DNA from 3 places in the Streptomyces paromomycinus genome. Region 3 is predicted to be linked to each of the others. Evidence: riboswitches for the same ligand, from Rfam matches in the RefSeq annotation. Region 3 holds a riboswitch; each other region holds the start of a gene.
The links. A riboswitch is a leader RNA that binds a small molecule or an ion and turns the genes downstream of it on or off. The one in region 3 is predicted to bind cobalamin.

Region 1 (6,137 bases), 1.6 Mb from region 3:
GGCGCCGGCGCCGGCGCCGGTGCGGGACAGTCGCACCACCGGCCGCGTCCCGCTGCGCGCCGACCTCAGGGCGGCCCTCCCCGACGCCGGTGCCGCGGTGGTGGTCACCGTCGCCGTGTTCGTCTTCCTGTATCTGCGGATGCGGTCCGGCGCGTCCGCGACCGTCGCGGTCATGCCCTTCATGAACGACCCCGGCACCTACTGGATGTACCTGCTCAGCCAGGCGTTCGGCTGGTCCGGGCTGCTCTGGTCGTGGGGGACGGTCATGCTCGGGCTGCTGCTGTCCGGCCCCCGGCCGGGCCGGCTGCCGGTCTCCCGGGCCGTGCTGGAGCGCTGGCACCGCACCACGAGCCTGACGACGATGGCGCTGATGTTCGCGCACGCCCTGATGTTCGGGGCCGAACTGGTGCGCGACGCGGGCGGGACGGCCTGGCTGGCGCGCCTGTGGTCGGCGTTCGCCGACACGTTCGTGCCGGGCTGGTACGACTCGGGGACCGGCAAGCTGGCCATCCCCATCGGCCAGGGCGCCCTGTACCTCGCCGTCCCGCTGGGGCTGCTCTTCTACGTCCGGCACCGCATCGGCGCGAACGCCTGGCGCCGGCTGCACCGCTTCGTCATCGTCGTGTACGTGCTGAGCGTCTGGCACACGCTGCTGTACGGGACCAACGTCTGGTACGACGAGTGGCCGCGTACCGTCCTGTGGCTGCTGCAACTGCCCGTCGCCGTGCTGCTCCTGCTCCGGCTGCTGCGTCCCGCGCGGCGGGCCGAGCGTCTGGGGGCGCCCGGACGGCAGGGGGAGGCCGCGCCGCTGCGCTGGACGGCCCGGGCCGCGGGCCGGGTCGCGGCCGCCGCCGTGATCGTCGGGCTGCTGGCCGTGGTCCTCTCCGGTCACGACGGCGGGCGGCCCCGGCCGGAGGAGCCGCCCGCGACCGCCCCGGCCGGTCAAGAACCTGAGTGACCTGTGACCGGTCCAGCCCCTCGGGAACCGGAGTGACCGGTGACCGCCCCGGCCCCCACCAGGAACCGGAGCGACACCGCCCCACCTCTCAGAAACCTGACTGACCCGGCACCGCGACAGCCGGCCGGTCACGCTCCCCGGGCAGGAACGACACCTGCGGCGCCCCCGTACGCGGGCTGACGGTGACCTCGGCCGTCACGCCGTACACCTCGGCCAGCAGTCCCTCGGTCAGCACCTCGGCGGGCGGCCCTGACGCCGTGACCTGCCCTTCGCACAGGACGTACAGGCGGTCGCAGTAGTACGCGGCGAGGTTCAGGTCGTGCAGCGCCACCAGGACCGTGGCGGGCAGCCTGCGCAGGATGCCGAGCACCGTGAGCTGGTGCCGTACGTCCAGGTGGTTGGTCGGCTCGTCGAGGACCAGCAGGGAGGGCCGCTGGGCCAGGGCGCGGGCGATGAGCACCCGCTGGCGCTCGCCGCCGGAGAGCCGGTCGAAGGACCGGTCCGCCAGCCCGGCCGCGTCCACCGACTCCAGAGCCCACGCCACCAGAGAGGCGTCCTCGGCACTGTCGCCGTCGAGCAGCCGCTTGTGCGGGGTGCGGCCCATCGCGACGACCTCGCGCACGGTCAGGTCGAAGTCGGCGGCCGACTCCTGCACCACGGCGGCCACCGTGCGGGCCAGCCGCCGTACCGGGAGCGACCAGGCGTCCGTGCCGTCCACCCGGACCCGTCCCGCGTCGGGCCGCAGCACCCGGTAGACGGCGCGCAGCAGGCTGGACTTGCCGCTGCCGTTGGGCCCGACCAGGCCGACCACCTCACCGGGCCGGGCGGTCAGGGAGACGTCGCGCACCAGGCGGTGGGCCCCGGCGGTGAGCGTGAGGCCGTCGACGGTCAGTTCGGTCGCGCTCATGCCACTCCTCGGTGCACGGTACGGCGGGCGTCCCGGCGCATCAGCCACAGGAAGAACGGTCCGCCGCACAGGGCGGTCAGCACACCGACGGGGATCTCCATGGGCGCGGCGACGGTACGTGCCGCGATGTCGGCCCAGATCAGGAACACCGCGCCGGCCAGTGCGGCGGCGGGCAGCACCCGGCGGTGGTCACCACCCACGAACAGGCGCACCACGTGCGGCAGCATCAGGCCCACGAAGCCGATCGGCCCGGCCGCGGCCACCAGGACGCCGGTGACGAGCGAGAGCAGGACGAACATCCGGGCCCGGAACCGGGCCACGTCCAGCCCCATCGTCGTGGCGGCCTCCTCGCCCGCCAGCAGCAGGTTCAGCGACCGGGCCTGGACCAGCAGGACGGCGATGCCCAGCAGCAGGGCCAGGCCCGGCAGCCACAGCGTGCCCCACTGCACCCCGCCGAGGCCTCCGAGGGTCCAGGCGAGCACGGCCCGGGCCTCGTTGCCCCGGTCGGAGGTCAGCAGCAGGATGTCCATCACCGCCGTGAGGACCGCCGCCATCGCCACCCCCGACAGCACCAGCCGTACCGAGGTGATGCGCCCGCCGGTACGGGCCGTCGTGTAGACGAGCAGCAGGGTCAGCAGTGCTCCGGCGAAGGCGGCGGCCGACAGCGACACCGGACCGAACAGGCTCACCCCGAAGACGATCACCATGACGGCGCCCAGGGACGCACCCGAGGAGACACCCAGCAGATACGGCTCCGCCAGCGGGTTGCGGACCAGTGCCTGCATGGCCGTACCGATCACCGCGAGCCCCGCGCCGGTCACCGCGCCGAGCGCCACCCGCGGCGCCCGTACGTCCAGCACGATGGTCTCGCGCGCCCGGGACCACCCCGGGTCCGCCAGGTCGGCGCCGAGCGCGTGGGTCACGATGCCCCACACCTCGCCGGGCGGCACGTGCACCGACCCGATCGCCATCCCCGCCGTGGCGGAGACCAGCAGCAACACGCCGAGCACGACGAGGGTGACGGCGAAGGACCGGCGGCGCGGCGGCGTATCGGGCCGGTGCTCGCGGGTGACCGCCGTCCCGGCGGCGGCGGTCACCGGAACCGCTCGGGGTGCAGGGCGCGGGCCAGCTCCTCCACCGCGTACGGCGGCCGCACCCCCACCAGGGTCGCGGTCAGCGGCAGCACGACGAACCGTTTGTTCCTCACCGCGGGCACGTCGGCGAGCGCGGGCTGCGACAGCAAAAACTTCTTCTTCTGCTCGACGCTCCCGGCCCCCGCGTAGTCGTAGATCGCGATGACCTCGGGCTTCCGGTCGACGACCTGCTCCCAGGACGCGTCACCGAAGACCTTGTCCAGGTCCGCGAAGACGTTCCGGCCGCCCGCGCGCTGGATGATCTCGGTGCCGAGACTCTTGCCGCCGGCGGTGAAGGCCGCCTTGTCGCCGCTGTCGTACACGAAGACCGGGACGGCGGGGGCGCCCTTGACCGCCTCGGTGGTCCGGTCCACCCGCGCCTTGAGGTCGGCGGCCAGCTCGGCGGCGCGGTCCCGTACGCCGAAGATGCTGCCGATCGTGCGGACCTCGTCGTACGTGTCCTGCATGGACACCTGCTTCTTCCCGCAGTACTCGCGGTTGAGGTAGGTGTTGATCCCGGCGTCGGCGAACGCCTTGCGCGAGCGGCCCTCGTTCTCGGCGAAGGCGCTGGCGTAGCCGCCGTAGACGAGGTCCGGACCGGCTTCCAGAACGGTTTCGAAGGACGGTTCCTTCTTCGCCAGTTGCGGCAGCGCCTCATAGTCCTTGCGCAGGTGCGGCAGGACGGACGAGTCGGGGAAGGCGGTGCCGATCATCCGGTCCTTGAGCCCCAACGCCAGCATCAGTTCGGCGGGGTGCTGGTGGATGGTGAGCACCCGGGAGGGCGGCTTCCGGTAGGTGGTACGGATGCCGCAGTTGTCGATGGTGACCGGGAAACCTTTCGCCGCGGTGGCCGCGGGCTCCGCGTCACCCGCGGTGTCCCGCGCCGTGCCGCAGCCGCCCAGCAGTGCGGCGGACAGGGCCAGGGCCACCGCCGGTGCCGTGGCGCGCCGGAACCGGCGCCGCCGGGTGGCGGGGGGAGAAAAGGGGGGACGGGTCGTGCCGTCGTACACGTAGAGCCTCCTGCGGAGTCCGCGCTCCTCGGAACGGGCCCGCGACAGGCCAGTGTCCTGACTCCCGGATCGACGTTCCCCCGGCCGTCCCGCGCCGCGCGCGGTGGCCCGAACTGCCTGATGAAAGGTCACTCCCCGGTCACAGTGGCGGGACCGCGCCGGACTCGCACCGGCTTCCTGTCTCCCGTCGCGGTGATGACCAGGTGATATTACGGTCGGTCGGACCGGGGGCAAAGGGCGCGCGTACGGTTCCGCGCGCCGTCCGCGGTGCACGGGCGCCGGGCCGCGCCGTACGGCCCGGCGCCCCGGTCATGCCGCGCGGACCGCCCGGAGCACCAGCCGCTCGGCGTCCTGGTCGTACGGGCGGCCGTCGAAGCCGCCGAAGACCTCGACCTCCTGGAAGCCTGCCTCCCCGGCCATCCGCCGCAACTCCACGGCGCTGTAGACGAACCAGACCAGGCTCGTACGTGTCACCCGGTCGCCCCGCACGAGCACCCAGTCGCTGCGCAGCCGCGCCCAGTCGTCCAGCACCGTGTCGGTCTGCACCAGCAGGTCGTCGCCGCGCTGTACGACCTTCGGCGGTGTGACCCTACGGGCCAGCAGTTCCTTTCCGGCCATGTCCAGAAGCAGGGTCCCGCCGGGCGCCAGGCAGTCGTGCATCGTGCGCAGCACACGGGCGTTGTCGGCGGGGTCCTCGAAATAGCCGAACGACGTGAACATGTTGAGGACCACGTCGAAGGCCCCGGGCTCGGAGAACTCCCGCATGTCGGCCTGGACGTAGCGGGCGGTGACTCCGGCGTCGGCGGCCCGTTTCCGGGCCCGGTCCAGCATCGCCGGGCTGCGGTCGACGCCCGTCACACCAAAGCCCCGGCGGGCGAGCGGGACGGTGAACACCCCCGGGCCGCAGCACAGGTCCAGCACCTGGGCCCCGGCCGGGAAGGACAGCAGGGGAGAGGTGTCGAGCAGCTCCTCGGCCTGGGCGTAGCGGCTGTCGGAGAAGAGGAAGTCGTAGAACTCGGTCCAGAAGTCATCGTCCTGGAATCCGCCCGTGTGCGTCATCGGGTACCGGAGTTCCTTCCTTGAGGTCCTTGAGACCCGTGAGGTCCGTGAGGGGGGTGGCGGGGGTGAGGCCGTCGGGGGCCGGAGCCGGGGGAGCTGCGTTCCGTTCCGCCGTGAGGCCGTCGGGGGCGGCGGGAGCGGTGCCCTGCTTCCGCCGCAGGGCGAGCAGGAGCGGCGGCAGCAGGACGCACTGGGCCGCGGCGAACAGCCAGAACCAGCCCGCGTGCCCGGCGCGTTCGCCGAAGCCGTAGAGCTGCCCGCCCAGCACGCCGCTGGCACAGGCGCCCAGACCCGCGGCGAGCCGCTGCTGCCCGAAGACCACGGCGTCCGAGCGGGAACTGCGGCGCAGCGCCTCCAGGTCGTTCTTGAGGAAGAGCACGATGTCGCCGAGCGTGATCAGGACACCGCCCGCCAGCAGGGCGGGCCTCGTTCCGGCGGCCAGGACCGCCATCCCGGCGGCCAGCCCCGTGAACCCGACCGCCAGGGCGACGGGATAGCGCATCCGCCGGATGGCACCCGACGCGAGCGGCTGGACGACGATGACGAGGACGGAGCAGGTCAGCAGCACCAGGCTGTAGAACTCGCTGGAGGCGCGCTCGACGGCGTACACGGCGAGGTAGTGCTGGAAGTGGAAGTAGAGGTAGAACGCCAGGCCGTTGGCGACGAAGGGGAGGACGGCGATTCCGGTGAGCAGACCCTGGCCGGCCGCCGGTGCGCTGCCGGAACGTTCCTTCTCCGGCCCCACCGCCGGCAGCCGGGCGTGCCCCACGGCCACCGCGGCGAACAGCGCCGTCACGACGAGGAACAGCGGACCGGGGGTCGACAGCACGAACGGACCCGCGACCAGCGGGCCCGCGGCCATCCCCGCGTTGAGCGCCGCGTTGCCCGCGGACAGGAACGCGGGCCTGCGCTCCTCGGTCACACCGTGCACCAGGTACGCCTTGTTGGCCGGCAGGTACAGCGCGGCGCCGCAGCAGGTCAGGATCAGCGCCGCCACCGCAACCGGCGGCCACCGCAGCGCCGCCAGGAACGCCGCGAAGCCCGCCGTACGGATCACCAGCGCCCAGAGC
Region 2 (6,137 bases), 620 kb from region 3:
AGGCGGGCCTGCTGCGCGGCGCGTACCACTTCGGCGTCCCGAACGCGTCCTCCGGCCGCGCGCAGGCCCGGTACTTCCTGCGGCACGGCGGCCGCTGGAAGGCGGACGGCTGGACGCTGCCCCCGGCGCTCGACCTGGAGCACAACCCGTACGACCGGGAGCACGCCTGCTACGGGATGAGCGGCACGGCGCTGGTCCGGTGGGTCCGCGGATTCAGCGCCGAGGTGCTGCGGCAGACCGGGCGGCGGCCGGTGATCTACACGACGGCCCGGTGGTGGAACGGCTGCACCGGCGGCAGCCGGGCGTTCGCCGCCACCCACCCCCTGTGGCTGGCCCGCTGGCACAGCACCCCGGGCAAGCTGCCCGCCGGCTGGGTGTACCCGAGCATCTGGCAGCACGCCGGGTCCGGCGCGCTGCCCGGCGACCAGAACAAGTGGAACGGTACGGTCACCGGGCTGCGGCGCTTCGCGCGCGGCTGACACGCCGACGCGCCGGCCACCGGTACGCGCCCCGACACGCCCGGCCCCCGACACGCCCGGCACCCCGCCTCACCGCCACCGGTACGCCTGCGGCACACGAGGCGTCCGTGCTGGTAGGCATGGGACCCGGGCGACGGTACGGGCGCCTCCGCACCACCCCTGCGGGGGCGTCACTGCGGCGCCCGCCCCAGTTCACCTTCCGTTCACCCGTCGTCCGTACGGTCCCGAGCGTCACTGCCCAACGAACTGATTGCCTGGGTGAATGGAACACATCACGCTTCTCATCGGGATCGTGATCGTCACGGCCTTGGTGTTCGACTTTACGAACGGCTTCCACGACACGGCCAACGCCATGGCCACCACCATTTCCACCGGGGCACTCCAGCCCAAGATCGCGGTGGCGATGTCGGCGGTCCTCAACCTGGTCGGCGCTTTCCTGTCGGTGGAGGTCGCCAAGACCATCTCCGGCGGGATCATCGACGAGACGGCCGGCATCAGACCAGAAGTGATCTTCGCCGGGCTGGTCGGCGCCATCGTCTGGAACCTGGTCACCTGGCTGGCCGGACTCCCCTCCAGCTCCTCGCACGCCCTCTTCGGCGGTCTGATCGGCGCGACCCTGGTGGCCGTCGGCCCGAGCGGCGTGCACGGCGGCGCGGTGGTCATGAAGGTCCTCATCCCGGCCGTCGCCGCCCCCGTCGTGGCCGGTCTGGCCGCGACGGCCGCGACCCGGCTGACCTACCGGCTGGCCCGCGACCGCGCCGAGGAGGACACCGCCAAGGGCTACCGCGCCGGGCAGATCGCCTCGGCCGCGCTGGTCTCCCTCGCGCACGGCACCAACGACGCCCAGAAGACGATGGGTGTGATCACCCTCGCGCTGATCACCGGCGGCGTCGTCGCCCCGCACGCCGACCCGCCGCTGTGGGTCATCGCCTCGGCCGGCCTGGCCATCGCGCTCGGCACGTACCTGGGCGGCTGGCGGATCATCCGCACGATGGGCAAGGGCATCACCGACATCCAGCCGCCGCAGGGCTTCGCCGCCCAGACCGGCGCCGCGGCCACCATCCTGGCCTCCTCCCACCTCGGGTTCGCGCTCTCCACCACCCAGGTCTGCTCCGGTTCGGTGATGGGCTCCGGCCTGGGCCGCAAGGGCGGCGTGGTGCACTGGTCCACGGCGGGCCGGATGGCCGCCGCCTGGGGGCTGACGCTGCCGGCCGCCGGGCTGGTCGCGGCGGGCGCCGCGCTCCTGGCGGACCAGGGCGACTGGGGCATCGCGACCGTCGCCGTGCTGGCACTCGCCGTCTGCGGCGCGATCTGGACGGCCTCCCGGCGCAAGCCGGTGGACCACACCAACGTCAACGAGGGCCCGGCCGCCGAGCCCGCCGGTGTCGTCACCGCCGCCCTGCAGGCCGTCTCGCCGCCGCCCGCGGGCCCGGTCGCGGCGGGCACGGCCGCCATCCCGGCCCCCACGGTCGCCGAGACCCGGATCACGGACCCGGTCGGTGCCGCCCCGGTGATCGCCGCCCCGGTGGCCGCCCACCCGCACGACAAGAGCGCCCGGCGCCGCGCCAAGGCCGGCTCGGCCGCCGGCTGACCCGGCCGCACGGCTCCCACCAAGGAACGAGAACGCAATGAGCATCGACTGGGCCGCTCTCGGCCAGGTCTTCGGCGTCACGCTGTTCGTGACGGTCGGGATCGTGGGCCTGTTCACCCTCGGCATCGTCGGCACGTCCCGCAAGCCGCAGCAGGAGGGCACGCCGGTGACCGCCGACGGGCCCGCCCCCTCCGGCGGAGCGGCGCGGGCCGGGGCGTACGTCTGCTTCGCGCTGTGCGCGGCGGCCGTGGCGTACGGGATCTACCTGATCGTCGCCGCCTGAGGCGCGGCACGGCACCACGGGCGTCCGGTGGCCGCGGCATCCCCGCCGCGGCCACCGGACGCCTGTGTCGTGCGACACAGGCGCCGCCACCGCCCCGCACCGCAGGTCAAGCGTGAGTTGACGGGCTTGGCGGAGCGTGGTGGACTGCCGGAGCCAATCGGCGACAGATGAGGAAGTCCGGTGAGAATCCGGCGCGGTCCCGCCACTGTCACCGGGGAGCGCCCCTCCACCAAGGGCCACGGTCCGCGTCCCGCGACGCAGGTTCCCGTACGGACTGGAAGGCCGGGGGAAGCGCCGATCCGGGGAGCCAGGAGACTCTCGTCGCCGTACCCGTCGAGCCAGGGCGCGGACCCTGAGTGAGGACCTACCGCCATGCCCGGCCGCAGTGCGCAATCTGCTGGACGTACCCCCACGCCATCCCTCCGAGGCGCGACGGCGGTCTGATCCGATGCGTGCCGAACACGCCGGCTACGCGTGCGGCGCGGCCCTCGGTTTCCTCGGCGACCTGGTCGTGGGCGATCCCCGGCGCGGTCACCCCGTGGCCGCCTTCGGGCGGGCCGCGGCCGCCGTGGAACGCCGTCTGTGGCGCGACCACCGAGGGACCGGCGCCCTGCACACCGCGCTGCTCGCGGGCGGCACCGCCGCCGGTGCCGCGCTGCTCGACCGCGCCGTACGCCGCTCCCCCGCCGCCTTCCCCGCCTCCGTCGCGCTGACCGCCGCCGCCACCTGGGCCGTCCTGGGCGGCACTTCGCTGGGCCGCGAGGCGCGGGCCGTCGGCGGCGCGCTCGCGGCGGGCGACCTGGACGTGGCGCGCGAGCGGCTGCCGCACCTGTGCGGGCGCGACCCGCAGGCCCTGGACGGGCAGCAGATGGCGCGCGCGGTGGTCGAGTCCGTCGCCGAGAACACCTCGGACGCGGTGGTCGGCGCCCTGGTCTGGGGCGCGGCCGCCGGTGTGCCGGGGCTGCTGGCCTTCCGGGCGGTGAACACGCTGGACGCGATGGTGGGGCACAAGTCGCCGCGCCACCGCCGATTCGGCTGGGCCTCGGCCCGGCTCGACGACGTGGCCGGTTACCCCGGCTCCCGGCTGACCGCCGCGCTGGCGGTGCTGGCCGGGCCGGACCGGCGGGGCGCGCTGCGCGCCTGGCGGCAGGACGGCCCGTCCCACCCGAGCCCCAACGCGGGCCCGGTGGAGGCGGCGTTCGCCGGGGCGCTGGGGGTACGGCTGGGCGGCACCCTGGCGTACGGCGGCCGGGTCGAGCACCGGCCGGTGCTCAACGGCGACGCGGGCCGGCCGGTCGCGGTGCCGGACATCGAGCGGGCCGTACGGCTGTCGCGCCGGGTGAGCGCGCTGGCGCTGGCGGCCACGGTCGCGGGCCGACTGGCGGCCGGGGCGGTACGACGGTCCCGTACAGCCGGGAGGGCGGCCAAGTGAGCAGCGCAGTACGGACGGCGAGGAGTGTCAGGTGAACGGTTCGAGTGGGGCGCCGCTCGGCGGCGGGCTGCTGGTGGCGGGCACCACGTCCGACGCGGGCAAGAGCGTGGTGACGGCGGGCATCTGCCGCTGGCTGGCCCGCAAGGGCGTCAAGGTGGCGCCCTTCAAGGCGCAGAACATGTCGCTGAACTCGTTCGTGACGCGCGAGGGCGCGGAGATCGGGCGGGCGCAGGCCATGCAGGCCGCGGCAGCGCGCGTCGAGCCGAGCGCGCTGATGAATCCGGTGCTGCTGAAGCCGGGCAGTGACCGCAGCAGCCAGGTCGTGCTGATGGGCAAGCCGGTGGGCGAGCTGAGCGCGCGCGGCTATCACGCGGGCCGTCAGGAGCAGTTGCTCGGTACGGTCACGGACTGCCTCCAGGAGCTGCGCCGCACGCACGACGCGGTGATCTGCGAAGGCGCCGGCAGCCCGGCGGAGATCAACCTGCGGCGTACCGACATCGTGAACATGGGCATCGCGCGGGCCGCCCGTATCCCGGCCGTGGTGGTCGGCGACATCGACCGGGGCGGAGTGTTCGCCTCCTTCTTCGGCACCACGGCGCTGCTGTCCCCGGAGGACCAGGCGCTGGTCGCGGGGTACCTCGTCAACAAGTTCCGGGGCGATGTGACGCTGCTGGAGCCCGGCCTGGACATGCTGAAGGAGCTGACCGGGCGGCCCGCCCTCGGAGTGCTGCCGTTCGCGCACGGCCTCGGCATCGACGAAGAAGACGGCCTCCGGGTGTCGCTGCGCGGCGCGGTCCGCGAGAGCGTCGTCGCACCGCCGCACGGCGCCGACGTGCTGCGGGTCGCGGTGGCCGCCGTACCGCTGATGTCGAACTTCACGGACGTGGACGCGCTCGCCGCCGAACCGGGCGTCGTGGTGCGGTTCGTGGACCGCCCCGAGGAACTGGCCGACGCCGACCTCGTCGTCCTGCCCGGCACCCGCGGCACCGTCCGCGCGCTCCAGTGGCTGCGCGAGCGCGGCATCGCGGACGCGGTGCGGCGGCGGGCCGCGGAAGGCCGCCCGGTGCTGGGCATCTGCGGCGGTTTCCAGATGCTGGGCGAGCGGATCGAGGACGAGGTCGAGTCGAAGGCCGGGACGGTGGACGGGCTGGGCCTGCTGCCCGTACGCGTCCGGTTCGCGGCGGAGAAGACCCTGGCCCGTCCGTCCGGCGAGGCGCTGGGCGAGCCGGTCGAGGGGTACGAGATCCACCATGGCGTGGCGGAGATCGACGGCGGGGAGCCCTTCCTGGCGGGCTGCCGGTCCGGCGCGGTCTGGGGCACCCACTGGCACGGCTCGCTGGAGAGCGACGGCTTCCGGCGGGCGTTCCTGCGGCGGGTGGCCGCCGACGCGGGCCGCGCGTTCGTCCCGGCGCCGGACACCAGCTTCGCCGCGCTGCGCGAGGAGCAGCTCGACAAGCTGGGCGACCTGATCGAGGAGCACGCGGACACGGCGGCGCTGCTGCGGCTCATCGAGGACGGCGTACCGGCGGGACTGCCGTTCGTACCACCGGGGGCGCCGCCGATACCGCCGCCCCGCACCCCGGCCGCCCCCGCCGCGGCCTCCCCCGCACCCGCACATCGCACGACCCTCGAAGGGGGTACTCCTTAATGGCAACGGTCCCTTACCCGTTCACCGCGGTCGTCGGCATGTCCGACATGCGGCTGAGCCTGCTGCTCAACGCCATCTCGCCGGCCATCGGCGGGGTGCTCGTCCGGGGCGAGAAGGGCACCGCGAAGTCGACGATCGTGCGGGGCCTGACGGCGCTGATGCCGGACGTCCCCGTCGTCACCGGCTGCCGCTTCTCCTGCGACCCGGCCGCGCCGGACCCGGCCTGCCCGGACGGCCCGCACGAGGCGGCCGGCGCGGAGGACCGCCCGGCCCGCATGGTCGAGCTCCCCGTCGGCGCCTCCGAGGACCGTCTCGTCGGCGCGCTGGACATCGAGCGGGCGCTGTCGGAGGGTGTGAAGGCGTTCGAGCCGGGCCTGCTGGCGGACGCGCACCGCGGCATCCTGTACGTCGACGAGGTCAACCTCCTCCACGACCACCTCGTGGACCTGCTGTTGGACGCCGCCGCCATGGGCGCCTCGTACGTGGAGCGTGAGGGCGTCTCCGTACGGCACGCCGCGCGCTTCCTGCTCGTCGGCACCATGAATCCCGAAGAGGGCGAGCTGCGGCCGCAGTTGCTGGACCGTTTCGGGCTGACCGTGGAGGTCGCCGCGTCCCGCGAGCCGGACCAGCGGGTCGAGGTCGTCCGGCGCCGCCTGGCCTACGACGCGGATGCGGAGGGCTTCGCCGCCCGCTGGGCCGTCGAG
Region 3 (6,137 bases):
TGCTGCTGGCGCCGGGCGACCAGCGGCCCGAGCTCGGTCGCCGGGTCCAGCGGGTCGCCCACGCGCAGGGCGGACGCGGCGGCGGCGAACCGCTCGGCGATCTCGGCGTAGCGCTCGCGCGGCGCGAGGATGCGTGTCTGCCCGATGCACGCCTGCCCGTTGACCAGCCACGCGAACGGCGCGATGCCCGCCACCGCGGCGTCCAGGTCGGCGTCCGGCAGGATGACGGCGGCCGACTTGCCGCCGAGCTCCAGCGTCACCCGCGTCAGGTGGCGCGCCGCGACCTCCATGACACGCCGGCCCGCGGCGACCGACCCGGTGAAGGCCACCTTGTCCACGTCCGGGTGCCCGACCAGGTACTCGCTCACCTCCCGGTCGGCCGGAAGGATGGACAGCACGCCCGGGGGCAGCCCGGCCTCGCTCACGATGTCCGCCAGCAGGTAGGCGTCCAGCGGCGTCTCGGGCGACACCTTGAGGACCACCGAACAGCCGGCCAGCAGCGCCGGCGCCAGCTTGGCCGCCGCGGTGAACTGCGGCACGTTCCACGGCACCACGGCCGCCACCACCCCCACCGGCTCGCGCCGCACCAGCAGCGGCCCGAGCACACCCGCCCGGCGTTCCTCGAACGGGAAGTCCCGGGCGACCGTGATCGCCGCGTCCCACGCCATCATCGCGGCCAGCGCCTGCACCATCACACTGGAGGTGTACGGGGTGCCGTTCTCCGCGCTGATGACCCTGGCGATCTCCTCGCTGCGCACGGCGAAGGCGTCCTTGACGCGGGTGACCACCGCGATCCGCTCCGCGAGCGGCGTCTGCGCCCACACCCCGGAGTCGAAGGAGGCGCGGGCCGCGGAGACGGCCCGGTCCACATCGGTCCGCGAGGCGTGCGGCACCCGGCCGATGACCTGCTCGGTGTGCGGCGAGACCACCTCGATGGTGCCGCCGCCGGCCGGATCGGTGAACTCGCCGCCGATGTAGAGCTGTTCGTACTCGACGAGTGCGCTCATGGCTGCCGCCTCCTGGGGTCGGACGGGATCGCGTGGCGAACCGGACTGACACGGAAAGTTCCTGACACAGCATCAGGACTGATACCAGTTCTAGTTATGCTGGGCAATGCTCGACACCGGCGGCCCGGCACGGGGCTCCGCACGGTGGCGCGGTGGTTACGGGGGCGCGGCACGTCCGCGCGGACGCGGAGGTGCGGCGGATGACGGCAGCGGCCCGGACCGGGACGGCGGCGGCCGGGCCCCGGGTGACCGACCACCGGGGCGGCGTGTGGTCGATCGCCGTCCCCATCCCGGACAACCCGCTCGGCCACACCCTCGTCCACCTCCTGGAGACCGGCCGCGGCCCGGTCCTCGTGGACACCGGGTGGGACGACCCGGACGCCTGGGACACCCTGACCGCCGGGATCACCGCCTGCGGCTTCGACGTCACCGACCTGCACGGGGTCCTCGTCACGCACCACCACCCCGACCACCACGGCCTCTCCGCCCGCGTACGGGAGGCGTCCGGCGCGTGGATCGCCATGCACGCGGCGGACGCCGCCGTCGTGCGCCGTACCCGGGAGGCCGAACCCGGCCGGTGGCTGGACCACCTGATCACCAAGCTGGCCGCGGTCGGCGCGCCCGACAGCCACCTGGCGCCCCTGCGCCGGGTGCGCGCCAAGGGCCCGGTGCGCGACCTCCCCGGGCAGCGGGCGGCGCTGCCCGACCGCGAGATCGCGCCCGGCGCGCTCCTCGACCTGCCCGGCCGCCGGCTGCGCGCCGTCTGGACGCCCGGCCACACGCCCGGCCATGTGTGCCTGCACCTGGAGGAGGAGCATCCGGCCCGGCGGCCGGGCCACGGCCGGCTCTTCTCCGGTGACCACCTGCTGCCGGGCATCAGCCCGCACATCGGGCTCTACGAGGACCCGGACGACGCGACACCCGGCGATCCCCTCGGCGACTACCTGGCCTCCCTGGAACGCGTCGCCCGGCTGGCGCCCGCCGAGGTGCTCCCCGCCCACCAGCACCCGTTCACGGACGCGGCCGGCCGGGCGCGCGAGCTGCTCGCCCACCACGAGGAGCGGCTGGCCGGACTGCGCGCGCTGCTCGCCGTACCCCGCACGCCGTGGCAGCTCGCCGAGGCCATGGAGTGGAACCGGCCGTGGGAGCGCATCCCGTACGCGTCGCGCACCATCGCGGTCGCGGAGGCGGAGGCGCATCTGCGGCGGCTGGTGCGGCTGGGGCTGGCGGAGGCGGTGCCGGGACCGGAGCCGGTGGAGTACCGGGCGGTGTGCGGCGGGCACCTGCCGACCGGCCCGTACCCGGGACGCGCCCGGCCCGCCGGTTAAGGTGTGCGAGACAATTTCATCCTGTGCCCGATCGGGGGAAGCCGGTGGAAATCCGGCGCTGACCCGCAACCGTGATCCGGGACGTACGGCCGCCGTGCGCCCGCCGAGCCGGAGCACCCGCTGGGGCACGACCAAGGCTCCCGCCACCGGAAGGCCGCGTCTCCTCGCGCGGACGCCCGGCGCGCGGCACCGTCGAGGTATGCGGAGCTGAGCCCGGTGCCACCGCGGCCGGTCGTCGACCGGCGGGCGGCGGGGCGTCCGAGTGCGGCTGCGCACCCACCGCAGCACTCACCGCAGCACCCACCACCGGCCCACCGCGGACCCACCGCGGCGACCTGATCCGAGAGGCACCGACCCGATGGCCACCACGGCTTCCCAGGCTCCCCTGGCTCCCAGGGCTTCCACGGCCCCCACCTTCGCCGTCCTGGCGCGCCGCGCCGCCGCGGCGCTGGCCGGGGCCGCCGTGCTGTGCGCGGCCGGTGCCCCCGTGGCGGCCGCCGACTCCGCCGCGCCCGCCGCGCAGGCGTCGAAGCTGCCGGACGGGCTGTACGGCACCAAGGACCCGCAGTACGACGGCGTGTGGCGGCAGTCGCTCGCCCTCCTGGCGCAGCGCACCGTCGGGGTGCGTCCGTCGGTGACGGGCGTCGACTGGCTCGCCGGGCAGCAGTGCTCCGACGGCGCCTTCAGCGCCTACCGCGCCGACCCGGCCAAGGCGTGCGACGACAAGACCATGCGGGACACCAACCAGACGGGCGCCGCGGTCCAGGCACTGGCCGCGCTCGGCGGGCACGACGACGCCGTGCAGAAGGCCGTGAAGTGGCTGAAGTCGGTGCAGAACGACGACGGCGGCTGGCCCTCGACGGGCGGCTCGCCCAGTGACGCCAACTCCACCTCCGTGGTGATCGGCGCGCTCAAGGCGGCGGGTGAGAAGCCGGAGTCCGTGCAGAAGGGCGGCAAGTCCCCGTACGACGCGCTGGTCACCTTCCAGCTGGGCTGTGACGCGAAGGAGGGGGAGCGCGGCGCGTTCGCCTTCCAGCCCAAGGACGGCAAGCTGGCACCGAACGCGGACGCCACGGCCGCCGCCGTGCTCGGCGGACTGGGCGACGGCTTCGTCGTCGACCCGGCGGGCAAGGACGTCAACGAGCCGGTCAAGCCCCTGAAGTGCGACGGCGAAGCGGCGGACAAGGACGCGGGGCGGGACCCGAAGCAGGCCGCCGAGGGCGGCGCCGCCTACCTGGCCGCGGTGCTCGGCGCGAACGGCCAGCACCTGAAGTCCGCGATGCCCGGCGCCGAGGACCAGCCCGACGTCGGCAACACCGCCGACGCCGTGGTGGCCCTCGCCGCCGGCTCGCACGGTGCCGCCGCGCAGGCGCCGCTGAAGTGGCTGGAGAAGAACTCCGCGAACTGGGCCAAGGAGGCCGGCCCGGCCGCGTACGCGCAGCTGGTGCTCGCCGCGCACGCCGCGGGCGCCGACCCGCGCTCCTTCGGCGGCGCCGACCTGGTCGCACAGCTCAACGCCACCGGCCCCAAGCCGGCCGGCAGCTCCGCCCCGTCCGCCACGCCCGAGAAGGACGCGCAGGACCAGGACGACCAGAACTCCGGCGTGTGGTGGATCTTCGGCATCGTGTTCGTGGCGAGCGTCGGCGCCGGGTTCCTGCTCAGCGGCCGCCGGAAGAAGAGCGACATCTGATGCGCCTGCCGCGGTCCCGCTCCGCCCGTCTCCTCGGCGCCCTGGCCCTGGCCGGTACGGTCACGGGCCTGGGCGCGGCGCCCGCCCAGGCGCAGGAGTACCGCTACTGGTCCTTCTGGGACGGGCCCGCCGCCGGTGCCCCGGCCGCCAAGGACGGGGGCTGGTCGTACGCGACCGAGGGGCCGGCCACCAGCCGCCCCCGGGACGGCGCCGTGGCGGGCTTCCGTTTCACCGTCAGCGCCGACTCGGCGGCGGCCGGCAAGCCGCGCCGGGCCGCGGACTTCGCCGCGATCTGCGGGCAGACGCCCGCGCAGGACGGCACCAAGCGCGTCGGCCTGGTCCTGGACTTCGGTACGCAGGCGGAGGCGGCGGCCGGGGAGAACCCGCCGCCGGTCCGTACGGAGTGCGCCCGGCTGCCCGAGGACGGGACGGTCGGTGACGCGCTGGCGGCCGTCGCCAAGCCGCTGCGGTACGACGCGAACGCGCTGCTGTGCGCGATCGCCGGATATCCGAAGGCGGGGTGCGCGGACAAGGCATCCGGTGCTGCCTCTGAGTCGGCTTCCGGTTCGGCTTCTGGTTCGGCTTCCGGTTCCGGTGCGCCGGAACCGGGTGCTTCCCAGGGCACGGCCGCCGCCGGGAAGCAGGCGGACGACGACGCTTCGGGCGGCCCCTCCGCCGGACTGATCGGTGGCCTCGCCGTCCTGGTCGTCCTGGGCGCGGCGGCCGGGTGGCAGGCTCGCCGCCGCCGCGGATGAGCGCCCGCGTCCTCGGCGTCCCCCGCGCCACCCGCTCCACCGCACTGCACGCGGGCGCCTGGTGGCTGTGGGCGCTGGGCCTGGCCACCGCGGCGTCCCGGACGACCAACCCGCTGCTGCTGGGCCTGCTGATCGGCGTCGCCGGATACGTCGTCGCGGCGCGCCGCACGGACGCGCCGTGGGCCCGCTCCTACGGCGCGTTCCTCAAACTCGGCCTGCTGGTGATCGTCATCCGGCTGGTCTTCGCGTTCCTCCTGGGCTCGCCCATCCCCGGTACGCACACCCTGGTGACGCTGCCGGAAGTGCCGCTGCCCGAGTGGGCGCGCGGGGTGCGCATCGGCGGCCGGGTCACCGCCGAGGGCATGCTCTTCGCCTTCTACGACGGGCTGAAGCTGGCCACCCTGCTGATCTGCGTCGGCGCCGCGAACGCGCTCGCCAGCCCGGCACGCCTGCTGAAGTCCCTGCCGGGCGCCCTGTACGAGGCGGGCGTCGCGGTCGTCGTCGCGATGACCTTCGCGCCCAACCTCGTCGCCGACGTCCAGCGGCTGCGCGCCGCACGCCGGCTGCGCGGCCGCCCGGACCGGGGGGTCAAGGCGCTGCTCCAGGTCGGGCTGCCGGTCCTGGAGGGCGCGCTGGAACGTTCGGTGTCGCTGGCGGCGGCGATGGACGCGCGCGGCTACGGCCGTACGGCGCAGGTGCCGTCCGCCGTACGGCACACCACCACCGCGCTCACCCTCGGCGGCCTGCTCGGGGTCTGCGCCGGTACGTACGGGCTGCTGGCCGGCACCGGGGCCGCGTACGGGCTGCCCGTGCTGCTCGCCGGGCTCGCCGCGGCCCTCGCCGGGCTGTGGCTGGGCGGCCGCCGGTCCGTACGCAGCCGCTACCGGCCCGACCGGTGGGGCGTGCGCGCCTGGCTGGTGTCGGGCTCCGGCATCGCGGTGGCCGCCCTGACGATCTGGGCGAACTCCTACGACCCGGCCGCCCTGCACCCGCCCGCCGTACCGCTCACCGCCCCCGTCCTTCCCCTGTGGCCCGCGGCCGGTGTCCTGGTGGGACTGCTCCCGGCGTTCGTCGCGCCACTGCCGCAGCGGGCGGCGGGGGCCGAGGTGGCGACGGGACCGGAGTCGGGGGCCAGGACGCGGGCCGGGTCGGAGGCCGGGACAGGAGCCGGGCCGGGGCCGGGAGAACCGGGCGCCGGGCGGGCACGGGTAAGGAAGTCTCCGGCGCAGGGCGCGCCGCACACGAAGGAGTCCCCTCAGTGATCCGCTTCGACCAGGTGTCGGTCACCTACGGGGACGCCGCGCAACCCGCCGTCCAGGGCGTCGACCTGACCGTGCCCGAAGGTGAACTGTGCCTG

Region 1: linked by a shared signal. The riboswitch ahead of OEIGOIKO_RS36585 (ABC transporter substrate-binding protein) and the one ahead of OEIGOIKO_RS29835 (prenyltransferase/squalene oxidase repeat-containing protein) in region 3 are both predicted to bind cobalamin.
Region 2: linked by a shared signal. The riboswitch ahead of OEIGOIKO_RS32455 (cobalamin biosynthesis protein) and the one ahead of OEIGOIKO_RS29835 (prenyltransferase/squalene oxidase repeat-containing protein) in region 3 are both predicted to bind cobalamin.

Annotation. Positions count from the first base shown of each region.
Region 1 covers NZ_BHZD01000001.1:8,492,632-8,498,768, forward strand. The annotation lists gene OEIGOIKO_RS36570 (ferric reductase-like transmembrane domain-containing protein) at 1-958, shown strand, start outside; gene OEIGOIKO_RS36575 (ABC transporter ATP-binding protein) at 1,047-1,865, opposite strand; gene OEIGOIKO_RS36580 (FecCD family ABC transporter permease) at 1,862-2,962, opposite strand; gene OEIGOIKO_RS36585 (ABC transporter substrate-binding protein) at 2,959-4,008, opposite strand; cobalamin riboswitch at 4,039-4,222, opposite strand; gene OEIGOIKO_RS36590 (class I SAM-dependent methyltransferase) at 4,318-5,067, opposite strand; gene OEIGOIKO_RS36595 (MFS transporter) at 5,036-6,137, opposite strand, start outside.
Region 2 covers NZ_BHZD01000001.1:7,540,962-7,547,098, reverse strand. The annotation lists gene OEIGOIKO_RS32470 (lysozyme) at 1-479, shown strand, start outside; gene OEIGOIKO_RS32465 (inorganic phosphate transporter) at 742-2,070, shown strand; gene OEIGOIKO_RS32460 (hypothetical protein) at 2,108-2,353, shown strand; cobalamin riboswitch at 2,524-2,670, shown strand; gene OEIGOIKO_RS32455 (cobalamin biosynthesis protein) at 2,802-3,785, shown strand; gene OEIGOIKO_RS32450 (cobyric acid synthase) at 3,817-5,433, shown strand; gene OEIGOIKO_RS32445 (putative cobaltochelatase) at 5,433-6,137, shown strand, end outside.
Region 3 covers NZ_BHZD01000001.1:6,917,783-6,923,919, reverse strand. The annotation lists gene OEIGOIKO_RS29845 (aldehyde dehydrogenase) at 1-1,007, opposite strand, end outside; gene OEIGOIKO_RS29840 (MBL fold metallo-hydrolase) at 1,208-2,335, shown strand; cobalamin riboswitch at 2,346-2,474, shown strand; gene OEIGOIKO_RS29835 (prenyltransferase/squalene oxidase repeat-containing protein) at 2,694-4,025, shown strand; gene OEIGOIKO_RS43155 (EGFR-like transmembrane domain-containing protein) at 4,025-4,780, shown strand; gene OEIGOIKO_RS29825 (energy-coupling factor transporter transmembrane component T) at 4,777-6,042, shown strand; gene OEIGOIKO_RS29820 (ABC transporter ATP-binding protein) at 6,039-6,137, shown strand, end outside.